Regions from separate parts of the Terribacillus aidingensis genome, predicted to be linked through region 3. Evidence: riboswitches for the same ligand, from Rfam matches in the RefSeq annotation. Region 3 holds a riboswitch; each other region holds the start of a gene.

Region 1 (5,072 bases), 1.4 Mb from region 3:
TATCAAGAAAAGTAAACAGTATAAAGAAACAACATAAAAAAAGCCGCCCCTTTCACAGGAACGGCTTTTTTATTATGTGGTCTGCAGCTTGCTTTCCACTCTGTCGACTTTTTGGAACTCCGCAAAGTCATACTTACGTTCAACATAAATCTGGTGCCATAGCATGAAGGCAAGTACAGTCCAAATTTTACGGCTGTAGTCTCCCTTGCCTTGACAATGTGCATCCAACAGATTCAAGATATAGTCCTTATGCAAAAGATGATCTGTTTGGCTTTCATAGATGAGCGTCTTCGCCCAGCCATTCAATTCGTTTTTCAGCCAGTGGCGCATTGGTACTGGGAAACCAAGTTTTTTACGATGTAAAACATGATCCGGCACAATGCCTTCTACTGCTTCACGAAGCAAGCTCTTTGTTGTGTTGTTAGCGATTTTCAGATCTTCCGGAATCTCACGGGCAACACGGAATACTTCTTTATCCAGGAATGGTACGCGAAGCTCAAGTGAATGTGCCATTGTCATCTTATCCGCTTTCAATAGGATGTCTCCGCGCATCCATGTATGAATGTCGATATACTGCATCTGATCGACAAGGGATTCGTTTTTCACATTCGCATACAATGGGGCAGTGATCTGTTGATAATGAATTGCATCATTGTATGTTTTCAATAGCTTCTGCTTGTCTGCATCTTCAAACATTTTAGCATTTCCGATATAGCGATCCTTCAATGGTATTGTACCACGCTCTAGGAAGCTCTTACCGCGTACACCTTCTGGCAAGATTTTGGCCACTCTTGCAAGCAAAGCTTTTGCAGGTCCAGGAATGCTGTCGAACATGCGCAAGGATTCTGGCTCACGGTAAATATTGTAACCGCCGAATAGCTCATCGGAACCTTCACCAGAAAGTACAACCGTTACATGTTTGCTAGCTTCTCTTGCCACAAAATAAAGGGCCACAGCGGATGGATCAGCCAATGGATCATCCATATGCCACATGATTTTCGGAAGTTTCTCTAAATATTCTTCTGGTGTGATGATATGGGAATAGTTTTCTACTCCGAGTTTTTCAGCCGTTTCTTTCGCGACATCAACTTCGGAGAATCCTTCCCGTTCAAAACCTACAGAGAATGTTTTCAAATTCGGATTAAATTGCTTCGCAATGGCTACAATGATGCTGGAATCAATTCCGCCGGAAAGGAAGGAACCGACCGGCACATCACTTCGCATATGCTTGCTCACAGAATCATGAAGAACATCCTGGATACGCGTGATCCAAGCTTGCTTGTCCATGATCTTCGGCGAGAATGTCGCATGCCAGTATCGATGGAATTCTATCGGTTCACCTTCACGCTTCACGAAGTAATGACCAGGCTCCACTTTCTTGATACCTTCTGTCATCGTGAATGGCTCCGGTACATACTGGTAGCTCAAATAATGCTGCAGCGCTTCGGTATCAACTGTTTCTGATTCTTCCAGAAGTGTGATGCTCTTCTTCTCAGAAGCGAAGAAAATCTCATCTTCTGTCTCCTTATAAAAGAGCGGTTTGATGCCGAATGGATCACGTGCTCCGAAAAGTGTTTTCTTTTCTTTATCCCATAGCAAGATGCTGAACATACCGCGAAGCTCTTTAAATGCTTCCGTTCCGTATGTATGGTACATCGCAGCGATGACCTCGGTATCGGATTCAGTTTTGAACTCTGCGCCTTTTTTCAGCAATTCTTCACGAAGCTCTACGTAGTTGTAGATTTCTCCGTTGAAGACCATCCAGATTTTTTCGTCGTCATAGCTTAATGGCTGAACACCAGCCTCGATATCAATAATACTCAAGCGGCGGAAACCGAATGATACATGCTCGTCATGGTAATATCCTTCATCATCCGGACCGCGGTGCGTGATGATGTTGTTCTGTTGTTTGAATTTATCCTTATCAGCTTGCGTTAGTTGTTTTACGTTCTTTCTAATTACGCCAATCAAACCACACATTACTTATTAGCCTCTCTTTCATTACTTCTAGCCATTAATTATAGCATAAAACAATTCGGTTCTTGAAGGAAGATTATGGGCGCCGACACAAAAAAAAGCAAGAGCGTAATTATCGCTCTTGCCTTTCAAGCAGATTATGCAAATGTATAGCTTTCCAGCTGTACTGCTTTGTCAGTCTGCTCCCAAGGGAAGTTTTTATCTGTACGTCCGAAGTGACCGTATGCAGCTGTATCTTTGTAGATTGGCTGACGCAGGTTCAGCATTTTGATGATGCCGGCAGGACGAAGATCGAATAGATCGCGTACTGCTTTTACCAATGCCTCTTCGGATTGTTTGCTTGTTCCGAAAGTATCGATACTGATGGAAACTGGTTCAGCAACACCGATTGCATAAGCAAGCTGTACTTCACATTTATCAGCAAGACCTGCTGCAACAATGTTCTTCGCCACATAACGTGCTGCATAAGCACCGGAACGGTCCACTTTCGTAGCATCTTTTCCGCTGAATGCTCCGCCGCCGTGACGAGCATAGCCGCCATACGTATCAACGATGATTTTACGGCCAGTCAGACCTGCATCACCTTGCGGCCCGCCGATAACGAAACGACCTGTCGGGTTGATGATGTATTTCGTATTTTCGTCCAGCAATTCAGCTGGAACAACAGGTTTGATAACAAGCTCTTTCAAATCAGTATGAATCTGAGCTTGCTCTACTTCCGGATGATGCTGCGTGGAGATGACAATCGTATCAATACGTACTGGCTGATCGTTTTCATCATATTCTACTGTTACTTGTGTTTTCCCATCCGGGCGCAAGTAATCCACAGTTTCATCTTTCCGTATCTTCGCCAATTGCTTGGATAGACGGTGCGCCAGTGAAATTGGCAGAGGCATGTATTCTGGTGTTTCATTGCTTGCATAGCCAAACATCAAGCCTTGGTCACCTGCGCCGATTGCATCGATTTCTTCGTCCGTCATCAGCCCTTCACGAGCCTCAAGCGCCTGATCGACACCGCCTGCGATATCAGGAGATTGCTCATCGATTGCTGTCAATACAGCACATGTATCAGCATCAAAGCCATATTTCGCACGTGTATAACCAATTTCCTTGATTGTTTTACGGACGATACTTTGGATATCAACATAAGCACTTGTTGTGATTTCACCTGCAACAAGTACAAGACCTGTCGTAACAGTCGTCTCACAAGCAACACGGGCATTCGGATCCTTAGCTAGTATTTCATCTAATATAGCATCCGAAATCTGGTCACAGATTTTATCCGGATGGCCTTCAGTAACGGATTCTGAGGTAAATAATCGACGATTAGCAGTCATTCTGCCAAATCCCCCTTCAACTACGATTAATACGGAAGTTTTACTCTTTCCAAGTATGTTATTAAGAAACTTGATAATGGGTGAAGGTTGAAAGAGCACTACCAATAGTATTGCTCTTTTTCTGTTATTAAGCCGTTACATAAAAAAAACCTTCCATCATAACAGAAGGATGGCTTATTCCCTCTCTTATCGTTCAAGGTATCCCTTGCTCAGGTTGAGCACCATTTCACAAATGTGACGGTTGCCGGGTTTCTTAGGGCCTGTCCCTCCGCCTACTCTGAATAAGAGTGTTTTCCGTTCGCAACTATGTTATCGGAACAGCCTACAGAAGTCAACAAAATCATGTTAATACCAACTAAAAACCTCGGAATTATTAATCAATAAAGCATGCACTTATTGATTGCATTTTTAAATAGTATGTATTAATATTTTAATGTGTTATACTAATCAAAAATTAAAAAAAGGCGGGATCCAGATGCGAATGATGCACGCGTTAACAGCGTTAGAAGAAATGCGCTCCCAATCCAATGTAAGAAAAAACCTATCCGCGGCTCAGCTGACGGAGGCGGCATTGTCCCGCCAGGAAGCACGTCTGACAAAAACTGGTGCTCTGCGGGCTGCGACAGGAAAATATACCGGCCGCTCACCAAAAGATAAATTCATCGTCAAAGACGAGCTTTCCGAAAACAAAGTGGATTGGGGAAAAGTCAACCAGCCTATCAGCGAAGAAATATTTGAACACTTATTAGGTAAAGTCGTTGACTACCTGCAGGCACAGGAAGAAGTTTTCTCATTCCAAGGCTTTGCCGGAGCTGATGAACGCTACCACCTTCCGATACAGGTAATCAATGAATACGCTTGGCATAACCTGTTTGCCCACCAATTGTTCATCCGGCCTAATGAAGAAGAGCTGGCTGCACATAAACCTGCATTCACTGTCATCTCTGCTCCTGGTGTGAAAGCAGATCCGCTAGTCGATGGCACTAATTCAGAAGCATTTGTAATCGTCTCTTTCAAACAGCGCGTAATCGTGATAGGCGGTACAGAATATGCTGGGGAAATGAAGAAATCCATTTTCTCCGTAATGAATTTTCTCCTGCCGCAGCAGGAGATCCTTCCGATGCACTGCTCTGCCAACGTCGGACCGGATGGTGATACAGCCCTCTTCTTCGGTTTATCCGGAACAGGTAAGACGACACTATCAGCTGATCCGAACAGACCTTTGATCGGGGATGACGAACACGGCTGGTCACCTGATGGTATCTTCAATATCGAAGGCGGCTGTTACGCTAAGTGCATCAATCTTTCCGCTGAAAAAGAGCCGGAAATTCATGGTGCCATCAAATTTGGTACGATTCTTGAAAATGTAGCAGTTGATGAAGCTGGTGTTTGTGATTATGAAGATGGATCTGTTACGGAAAACACACGTGCAGCTTACCCGATTGACTACATCAAGGGCAGCCTGCCGAAGAGCTTGGCAGGTCATCCAAAGACAATCGTCTTCCTGACAGCAGATGCGACCGGCGTCCTGCCGCCAATCAGTAAACTGACAACTGAACAGGCAATGTATCACTTCCTTAGCGGCTATACGAGCAAGCTTGCCGGAACAGAGCGAGGCGTCACAGAACCTGAAGCAACATTCTCGACTTGCTTTGGTGCTCCATTCCTGCCGCTGGCACCTTCTGTTTATGCTGATATGCTCGGAGAAAAAATCAGTGAGCATCAAGCTGAGGTATATCTAGTCAATACCGGCTGGAC
Region 2 (5,072 bases), 750 kb from region 3:
TACTGGTAATAGGATATAAACTGAAGAAAAAATAAAAAATGCGTGTCCATTATAGGGACACGCATTTTTCATTAATTTACTGGCTATCGTATACCCTGACAGGATTTTACCTTAAGGATTACTTCTCTAATTGCTCTTCCCCCCAATAGCAAATTGCATCTAATACAGGAATCAAAGATAATCCTTTTTCGGTTAAGCTATATTCCACTTTTGGAGGCACTTGAGGATATTCTTTGCGATTAACTAGCTGATCGTTTTCCAGTTCTTTCAGCGTATTGGTTAAAGTTTTAAAAGAAATATTGCCTAGCATCCGTTTTAACTGATTATAGCGAATAGGATCATTGCTTAAATATAAGGCATATAAGACTGACATTTTGTATTTCCCCCCAATTAAAGACAACGTAAATCCAAAACCAGTTTCCTTTATCTGATCTTTAAATTCATAGCGATCCATTCAACACTCTCCTTTAGGTAAGTATCGCACTTTAATTACCGTACTTGTAGAAGGGTAAGGCATTCAATAAACTAAATGTACATCAAGCTATGATGCAAAGAAAGCGAAAAAGGAGGAAACAATAATGAAGACCATTGTCTATGCTCATCCTTGGGAAGGGAGCTTTAATCATGCGATCTTAACTAGCATAACAAAAGACTTAGAAGCCAAAAGAGAGAAATTTCAAGTGATCGATCTTTATAAAGATGAGTTTAACCCCGCCTATACAGCTGAAGAATTGAAGTTATTTAACAAAGGAGAAACGCCGTACAAATTAGTTAAGGAATATCAGGAAAAATTAAGCCAAGCCACAGAATTGATATTTATTTTCCCGGTCTGGTGGTGGGACTTACCTGCTATTTTAAAGGGTTTCATCGATAAAGTGATGTTGAGTGGCTTTGCTTTTCTAGAAGACAAAGAAAAAGGTGAGCTGAAAGGATTATTGACCAACATAAGAAAAACAACTGTCATTTCAACTTCTACAACTGATAAAGCTTACATTGAATCGGAAGGTGGAAACGCTATTCAGGGAGTCTTTATTAACAGAACACTAGCTGACTTGGGATTAAGAAATGATGACACAAAATGGGTTCATTTTTCTGGGGTAAACGTAACAACGGATGAGAAAAGAAAAATGTTCTTACAAGAAATACCCCTCAAACTTTGAGTTGATTTTTCTGCTTGACCTTTTCAGAGTGATAGGGGCATATCTTTATTCTGAGAGAAAACAAGGAATTGTATAAGTCTGGTGTAAAAGAACGTAGTACTCATCACACAGTATCCGGCTTACTCCAGTCACAAAAATGTATAGCGAAAAGCCACACTTGTAGTAAAGTGTGGCTTCGTTCATCTTATTATTTATCTACCCTTAAATTCTTGAAATAATATTCTTTGTCATGATCCGTAATCTCCCTGCGTACTCGGCACGGATTACCTACAGCAACAACATTGGAAGGTATGTCTTTTGTAACTACACTGCCAGCCCCAATGACTGTATTGTCTCCTACTGAAATACCCGGAAGAAGAATTGCACCAGCACCTATCCAACAGTTTTTTCCTACAGTTACTGGTACATTAAATTGATATGCTTCTTCACGGAGTTCTGGCCAGATAGGATGCCCAGCTGTTGCTATCGTTACATTAGGGCCTATCATTGTATAGTCTCCGACGTAAATATGCGTGTCATCTACTAAAGTTAAATTAAAATTGACGTAAACATTCTTTCCGAAATGAACATGGTTGCCACCCCAATTTGCGTGGAGTGGGGGCTCTATATAGCAACCTTCCCCAATCTCAGCGAACATTTTTTTTAGCAAAGCTTCTCTTTTTTCTATTTCGGTTGGTCGCGTTTGATTAAAGTCGTATAGTCGTTCGAGGCATACTATTTGTTGAGCTGCAAAATCTTTATCTCCTGGTAGATACATACTGCTATTGTGCAGTCTATCTTTAAAACTTTTATCCATATGTACAGCCTCATTTCTTCAAAAAAGTTAATTATAGTCTTAGCTAACGTCTTTCATTACGTTCTCACCTATCAAGAAGTTTCAAGACCTGATTATTGGCTCAATCGTTTAGGCTTAACACTAATTTCGTTAGCGCGTATTAAAATCAACCGACAGAACATTATCCCTGCTACACATACTAGAAGAAAATAAGGAAATATCAAAAAGGAAATGTTGGCCAACAACTGTCCTAGCAAGGGCGCCACTAAAGTAGCACCAGTGTAAGCAAAGGCCATTTGAATTCCCATAGCTGCTTGTGAATGAACTACTCCAAAATATACAGGAGTTTGGTGTAACATAGAAGGGTAGATTGGTGCAAGACCGGTTCCTATAATGACAAAGGATAATAGAGTAAATATCGTGGGAAATGGAAGTAACATTATAACTAAACCGGAAGCAGCCAAAGTACATCCCAGCTGAATTAATGCTTCATTCTTTATTCGTATTGATAGAAATCCACTTAACATACGGCCTGCTGTCATACCAAGAAAGTACAAAGAAATCCAACCAGCGGCACTTTCGGCTGGGACATTCTCTATTTTGACTAAGTAACTAGAACCCCAGAGCATTATACAAGCCTCTGTTGATGCTATAAAGAAAAATGACACCATTCCAAAGGCAGATCCTTTTTTCTTAAAGGAGTTCAGCAATCCCATTTTATTTTCTGAATTGGTTTCTTTCGTATATTGAATTCTCTTACTATCAGCATTTTCGTATTCTTTCCACTTTGAAAGTGAAAAGAGGAGCAGTAAAACTAATGCAAACTGCAATAATGAAATGGTAAAATAACCGCTTCTCCAAGAATTCCCCCAAACAACTAATACTGATAATATAACAGGGCCGAGCAGAGCTCCAACTCCCCAGAAAGCGTGTAACCAGTTCATATGTTTTGCTTCGTAGTGAGTAGCGACAAACCTGTTTAAAGCTGCATCCACCGCTCCAGCACCCAGTCCCAATGGTATAGCACATACTATCAGCCATATAAATGAAGGAGAAAATGCGAAACCAAGCAGTGCGATAGCAGTCATAGATATACTTATTATAACAATCTTACCCGTACCCAAAACTCTAATTAATCTATATGAAAACAGACTGGATACTATTGTTCCTATAGATATAATAATAGAAGCAATACCTGCATTCCAAATCGGAACCCCAAGATCAGTGTTCATAAGCGGCCACGCAGACCCTAATATAGAATCGGGTAAACCTAAGCTGATAAATGATAAGTAAATTAAGAAGATGAAGAACATGATATCCTCCTATTCCTAAAAAGGAAGCTTATACTGCAAATAAACAGCAATTACCACCCTGTGTTAACGAGTTATTCGCATAAACTTAATTAATTATATTTTTATTCATCGATCTCCTGCTTCATTCATTGGAAACATGCATGAAATTAGAAGCGATAACTTTTTAAGGATGAAATAAATTAGGAGTAGAGGCCGTTACAGCCAATAATTTTGCAAGGGACAAAAGAGAGCACTTTTACTCGTATTTTCCTTTCTAATAAGGAGATATTGAGAAAGCAATGCCTGGGCTTCCTAAAACTATTGATAAAAAAATAGGAGATGTGTATAATCCTACTTACTGTGAAAAAAATATTCTTTTCTTCTTATTTAGAGAGATGGAGGGACTGGCCCGAAGAAATCTCGGCAGCGGAACTTATGAGATTAAGTTGCTGTGCCAAATCCAGCAAGCTGCGGCTTGATAGATAAGAGGAGCGTTTTATAGATATAAAGCCTCTTCTTATGGATGTAAGAGGGGCTTTATTTTTTTGCAATAAAACAAAATCAGAGGTGAATCAATGAAGAAAGCAAATCCATGGGCTCTCATCCCATTTATTGTTTTTTTAGTTTTATTTATTGGATCCGGGATTATCACAGGAGATTTTTATAAATTTCCGGTCATAGTAGCAATCACAATAGCAGCGGCTGTAGCTTTGTCTATGAATCGAAGAGAATCCCTTACAAATAAGGTCGATATTTTCTGCAAAGGTGCAGGTAATAGCAATGTCATGCTGATGGTGATCATATTCATTTTAGCAGGAGCGTTTTCTGAAGTTGCCAAAGGCATGGGAGCAGTAGAGTCTGCTGTAAACCTTACTACATCAGTTGTTCCGCAAAACCTGCTAGTTGTAGGATTGTTTGTCATTGCATGCTTTATTTCCTTGTCGATGGGCACATCTGTTGGATCCATTGTAGCACTAGCTCCAATTGGAGTTGGAATAAGCGATGAAACTAGTCTTTCGCTGGCTTTGGTGATGGGAGTGATTGTTGGTGGTTCGATGTTCGGTGATAATCTATCCTTCATATCAGATACAACGATAACTTCCGTTCGCACGCAGGGCGCACAGATGAAAGATAAATTTAAGGTTAATTTTTGGATTGTGTTACCGGCAGCAATTGTTACGTGCATCATTTTAGGATTTATCGCAATTGGTGAATCAGCTCAAGTAGAACAAATTAACTATAATTGGATAAAGATAATTCCTTACGTCCTAGTTATAGTTTTTGCTTTAATTGGTATGAACGTCTTCCTCGTACTTGTGCTGGGAATTGTTCTTGCGGGAGCTGTTGGCTGGATAGATGGCAGCTACTATTTCATGAGCCTGATGCAGCAGATTGGGGATGGAATGGCAGGTATGTATGAGATTGCCTTCCTTGCAATATTAATAGCTGGAATGGTAGAGATAATTAAGTTTAATGGAGGAATTGATTATATTCTGCACCTTGCAACGCGAAGAATTAAAACGAAAAAGGGTGCCGAATTTAGTATCGCCGGACTTGTAAGTCTAACTGATGTTTCAACTGCTAATAACACAATCTCTATATTGATTACTGGTCCACTAGCTAAAAATATTGCAAATCAGTATGGGATAGAACCGAGAAAATCAGCTAGTATATTAGATCTTTTCTCTTGCTCAATCCAAGGTCTTTTACCATACGGAGCTCAATTATTGACTGCTGCAACCGTTGCAGGAATTTCGCCAATGAGTATCATTCCATACAGCTTCTATCCAATCTTGGTAGGTATTTGTGGTATTATTGCCATCTTAATTGGCTATCCAAAGAAGA
Region 3 (5,072 bases):
TGCAAAGTCCTCGATATCTGGATAAATCGAATGATCACGAATATCTGTATGGAAGAGCTGATTCGGACTCGGAATTGTCTGTTTAGCCACTGCCCTGCCAGCGACGATGTCTTGGAATACTTTATAATCCTCGATAAATGGGTGATCAGGATTGAACGAAACCTTGCCAGTATTTTTTATGTTATACCGTTCTGTCTCTTCCCCTTTGAACAAATAGCCGGTATCCGGAACATAACCTGTGATGCCGTTAAGATGCTCCAGAAAATCTGTATGCCAAAATCTTCTCCGGAATTCTCCGTCTGTTACCAGCTCCAATCCGACTTCAATCTGTTTGTCGACAATTCTTTTGATTTCTGTTGTTTCGATATCACGAAGATCTTGTTTGCTGATCAGGCCTTCTTTAAATTGCTGTCTGGCTTTGTGCAGAACATCTGGACGAAGCAAGCTCCCTACGTGATCTGCTCTGAATGGTGCCGTTTTTGTTTTCGTTGTCATGTTCATCTCTCCCATTTTAGTTTTTTACTTTTTCTATTACTCTTTCAGCAGCCTTTAAGGCTTGCTGCAGATCTCCAATGAGATCCTCCACATGCTCCAGGCCAACAGATAACCGCAAGAGTCCATCTGATATACCTCGTTTCTTACGTTCTGCTTCCGGCATGGCAGCATGTGACATCGTAGCCGGGTACGAAAGAATGGATTCTACCGCGCCGAGACTGACAGCAAAGATCGGTATGCGAAGCTGTTCAACAAAAATCTTTGCGTGCTCCCTGCTCGGCAGGGCGAACGATAGTACTGCTCCATTTCCAATGGCTTGACCGGTATGTATGTCATGTCCATTATGGGTAGGCAAGCCAGGGTAGAAGACATCTTCCACTAACGGATGATCAAGCAGGAACAAAGCTATCCTCTCCGCCGTTTCCGATGACTGACGTAATCTTGTACCTAACGTCTTTATTCCTTGTAGCAACAAATAGCTATCCTGGGCACCTAGAATGGCACCAAACGTATTCTGGATAAAAGCCAGTCGTTCTCCCAGTTCTGTATCCTTTGTGATCAGCAGTCCGGCGATAATATCACTGTGCCCTGACAGAAACTTGGTGGCACTGTGGATGACCACATCTATACCTAGTGCCAATGGCTGTTGATACAGCGGCGTCAAAAATGTGTTGTCCAAGAAAGTTAAACAATCATGTTGCTTTGCTATCCGGACCACGGCCCGAATGTCAGTCACCTTCAAACACGGATTGGACGGTGTTTCCAAGTAAATGACCTTCGTGTTTGGCCGTACAGCTGCTTCTATAGCATCCAAATCGGTTAGGTCAACAAAGGAATGACTAATCTGGAATTTTGGAAGGATTTCTGTTACGAAACGATACGTTCCGCCGTACACACCCTCGGTCACTATCACATGATCCCCCGCTGACAGCAGCATGAATGCGGAGGAAATTGCTGCCATGCCAGATGAAAATGCTAACGCGTCTCTCCCTCCCTCTAGTTCAGCAGCCTTTTGCTCCAGTGCTTTTCGTGTCGGATTGCCGGAACGACTATAGTCGAATGGACCGAAATCATCAAAGCTCTCCTGGTGAAAGGTTGACGATAGGTAGATCGGGACGTTAACAGCACCTGTCCGCTGCTCTTTATATGATCCCCGGATACACGTTGTTTCCGCTTGTTGTTCTCCCATATGTTGACCTCCTAATACAGTTTGGCGAATGCTTGCTGTAAATCATGAATCAAATCCTCCGCTTCTTCTATCCCGACCGAGAAACGGAGCAAACAATCGCAAATTCCTCTGGCTTCCCGTTCCTCTAAAGGGATATCCGCATGTGTCTGTGTTGTAGGATATGTGATAAAGCTTTCCACTCCGCCAAGACTTTCGGCAAAGGTGATGATTTCCAGGCTGCGAAGGAATGGATCGACCCAGCTGCTTTCCTGAACACGGAAGGAAAGCATGCCGCCTTTTCCTGTATACAGGACGTCTTTCACTTTCGGCTCCTCTGCAAGATAACTTGCGATGCGCTCAGCATTTGCTTGATGCTGCCGCATTCGAAGCGGCAGTGTCTTCAAGCCTCGGATGAGAAGCCAGGAATCGAGCGGAGACAAGACAGCTCCCGTACCGTTATGCAATACAGCTAACCGATCTGATAGCTCACTGCCTTTACTCACAACAAGTCCGGCTAAAACATCGTTATGGCCGCCGATATATTTCGTCGCACTATGGATGACGATATCTGCTCCTTCTGTAAGCGGCTGCTGGTAATAAGGTGTCAGAAACGTATTATCCACAATTAACAGCAGGTCATATGCTTTTGCCAATTGCGCATAGGCAGCAATATCAATTTCCTGCATGAGCGGGTTTGTCGGTGTTTCAAGGAAAATTGCTTTTGTATCGTCCGTTATCAATATCGCAGTCTCTTCGACGGAATGAAATGGCGCATAAATTGGCGAGACGTCATAGGCATCTGAATAGAAATCAAACAGCCGATAGGTGCCTCCATAAATATCCTCCGGCACTAGCAGGGAATCGCTCGAACGGAAAAGTGACAATACAAGCTGGATTGCTGCCATGCCTGAGCTGCATGCAAATGCCTGATCGCCTTTTTCCAGCTTTGCAAACCCTTCTTCCAGAACTGATCGAGTGGGGTTCTTCGTCCGTGAATAATCATAGCCGGTAGATTCTCCGATTCCACTATGCGCATAAGCCGTGGACAGATAAACTGGAGGATTAACTGCCCCAGTTACTCCATCACTGTGATTTCCAAGCTGCACAAATGCTGTTTCTAAACTATATCCCATACCGCTTCTCACCCTCCTCTTCAACAAAAAAAGAACCTTCTCCCCAAAAAGGAAGAAGGTTCAGTCATGACCGAATCAGCTTCTTATCTTTAAGGCGGATACCTTTTGGATTTAGCACCGTGTCTTCTCAGACTGGTTGCTGAGACATCACTGGGCCAAGTCCCTCCGTCTCTCTTGATAAGAAAAGTTCTATATAATTTTTATATTAAAGCTATGTTATCACAAAAGAATGTACAGTCAAGCATTATTTAAAATTTTCTGCCAAATGAATCTTTTACTAATGGATTTTTTGGCGTAGTCATGCCGATCAGGAAAAATAGCGACAAAAAATAGGATTGACACCTAGAACTTTTCGGTCTATCCTTTTCCTTACAACTGATATTTCTTATCGAGATTGGTGGAGGGAATGGCCCAACGAAACCAAAGCAACAGGCTGCAAGCCGCAGTACTGTGCTAATTCCAGGTGTTTAACACTGAAGATAAGAAGAGCGGAAAATCTTTAAAAGACCCTCTTCTGTCTGGAAGAGGGTCTTTTTTTGAACTTAATCCCGATTATTTTCATTGGAAATATCAAGATTGTTACAGGAGGTTTGAAAATGGAACAGATCAAGCAGACACTTGCGGTAGTACATACGGAGCTGGAAGATAATTTCGCAGAAGTCGTGGAGTGGAGACGTTATTTGCATCAGCATCCTGAATTAAGTTTCCAGGAGACAGAGACCGCCCGTTTTATCGCCGACAAGCTGCGCAGCTTCGGCTATGAAGATATCCAGACAAATATTGGCGGATATGGCATCGTCGCTACCCTATCAGGTAAGGCAGCAGGACCAACAATTGCACTGCGAGCAGATTTCGATGCCCTTCCGATAGAAGATGAAAAAGAAACAGCCTATCGATCCAAGACTCCTGGCGTAATGCATGCTTGCGGTCATGACGGCCATACCGCAGCACTCCTTGGAACTGCCAAATCACTGATCAAACATAAGGATAGTCTGAAAGGTAAAGTGGTCTTTTTGTTCCAGCCGGCTGAAGAAGTACCTCCAGGCGGTGCAAAAGCGATGATTGAAGATGGTGCACTTGATGGTGTTGACTATGTCTACGGTGCTCACCTTAATTCGGCCGCTCCTATCGGAAAGATCGGTGTTGGCGAAGGCTTCAAGATGGCAGCAGTAGATAAATTCGCGATTACTATCCAAGGAAAAGGCGGTCATGGCGCAGCTCCTCATGAGGCTGTCGATCCAATTGTCATCGGAAGTGATATCGTCAGCGCCCTGCAAAAGATTGTCAGCCGCAGAGTCAACCCGCTTGAATCCGCAGTTGTGACACTTGGTGTATTTCAATCTGGCCAAGCATTCAATGTTATTCCGGATACTGCCAGATTGGAAGGAACAGTACGGACATTCAATGCTGACATCCGCCAGCAGGTGAGAAAACAAATAGAGTCCATTGTAGCCGGTATTGCAACCGGTTTCGGCGCAACCTATTCAATCGATTATTTACATGGCTACCCTGCTCTTTACAACCATCCAGAAGAAACTGCACTTCTGCAGCGTCTTTTTGCCGAGGAATTCGGTGAAGATCAAGTTATCCCGCTGGAAACCGGGATGGGAGCAGAGGATTTCGCTTATTACTTACAAGAGAAACCGGGAAGCTTCTTTAAAGTCGGCTCCCGCAATGAAGATACAGGCACCCATTATCCGCATCACCACCCTAAGTTCGACATCGATGAGCGTGCTTTGCTCATCACGGAAAAAGCATTCACGAAAATCGTATTCTCGTTATTGGGAAGCTAAGGAGGAAGTATATTGAATAAGAAGCTTGCACTTATATTATTCGGCCTGATGGCCACCATCGCCCTGTTCGGGTGCTCCAGCAGTTCCAGCAGCAGTTCCGACGCAAGCGGCGGAGAACCTGTGGAAGGAGGCGACTTGAACGTTGCCATGACTGCCGATCCTGATACGCTTGACTGGATGTATTCCGGAGAAAGTGCTACCAGAAAAATTGGCTGGCATATTTACGAAGGTTTATTTGCACTAGATCATGATTATCAAGTACGCCCTTTGCTTGCCGATGATTATACCGTTAGTGATGATAAGAAAACCTATACGATCACGCTTCGTGACGGACTTAAGTTCCATAACGGGCAAGACGTAACAGCGGAAGACGCAAAAGCATCTATCGACCGCTGGCTGAAGGTCTCCTCTGTCGGTAAGATCACTGCAACGCATGTTGATTCCATAGAAGCAACGGATGACCTGACATTGGTCATTACACTT

What was found. Region 3 has a riboswitch for S-adenosylmethionine ahead of ABXS78_RS04875 (M20 family metallopeptidase). Riboswitches for the same ligand answer to the same signal wherever they lie in the genome.
Region 1: another riboswitch for S-adenosylmethionine. It lies ahead of metK (methionine adenosyltransferase); the one in region 3 lies ahead of ABXS78_RS04875 (M20 family metallopeptidase).
Region 2: another riboswitch for S-adenosylmethionine. It lies ahead of ABXS78_RS08690 (Na+/H+ antiporter NhaC family protein); the one in region 3 lies ahead of ABXS78_RS04875 (M20 family metallopeptidase).

Annotation. Positions count from the first base shown of each region.
Region 1 covers NZ_CP159996.1:2,311,422-2,316,493, forward strand. Annotated here, with positions in the region: gene ABXS78_RS12185 (gamma carbonic anhydrase family protein) at 1-37, shown strand, start outside; gene asnB (asparagine synthase (glutamine-hydrolyzing)) at 73-1,980, opposite strand; gene metK (methionine adenosyltransferase) at 2,115-3,314, opposite strand; SAM riboswitch class I at 3,498-3,602, opposite strand; gene pckA (phosphoenolpyruvate carboxykinase (ATP)) at 3,799-5,072, shown strand, end outside.
Region 2 covers NZ_CP159996.1:1,634,389-1,639,460, forward strand. Annotated here, with positions in the region: gene ABXS78_RS08665 (amino acid permease) at 1-35, shown strand, start outside; gene ABXS78_RS08670 (helix-turn-helix domain-containing protein) at 119-454, opposite strand; gene ABXS78_RS08675 (NAD(P)H-dependent oxidoreductase) at 579-1,160, shown strand; gene ABXS78_RS08680 (sugar O-acetyltransferase) at 1,348-1,956, opposite strand; gene ABXS78_RS08685 (MFS transporter) at 2,049-3,248, opposite strand; SAM riboswitch class I at 3,608-3,716, shown strand; gene ABXS78_RS08690 (Na+/H+ antiporter NhaC family protein) at 3,803-5,072, shown strand, end outside.
Region 3 covers NZ_CP159996.1:884,498-889,569, reverse strand. Annotated here, with positions in the region: gene ABXS78_RS04890 (5-methyltetrahydropteroyltriglutamate--homocysteine S-methyltransferase) at 1-495, opposite strand, end outside; gene ABXS78_RS04885 (aminotransferase class I/II-fold pyridoxal phosphate-dependent enzyme) at 512-1,684, opposite strand; gene ABXS78_RS04880 (methionine biosynthesis PLP-dependent protein) at 1,696-2,796, opposite strand; SAM riboswitch class I at 2,877-2,980, opposite strand; SAM riboswitch class I at 3,179-3,282, shown strand; gene ABXS78_RS04875 (M20 family metallopeptidase) at 3,393-4,589, shown strand; gene ABXS78_RS04870 (ABC transporter substrate-binding protein) at 4,602-5,072, shown strand, end outside.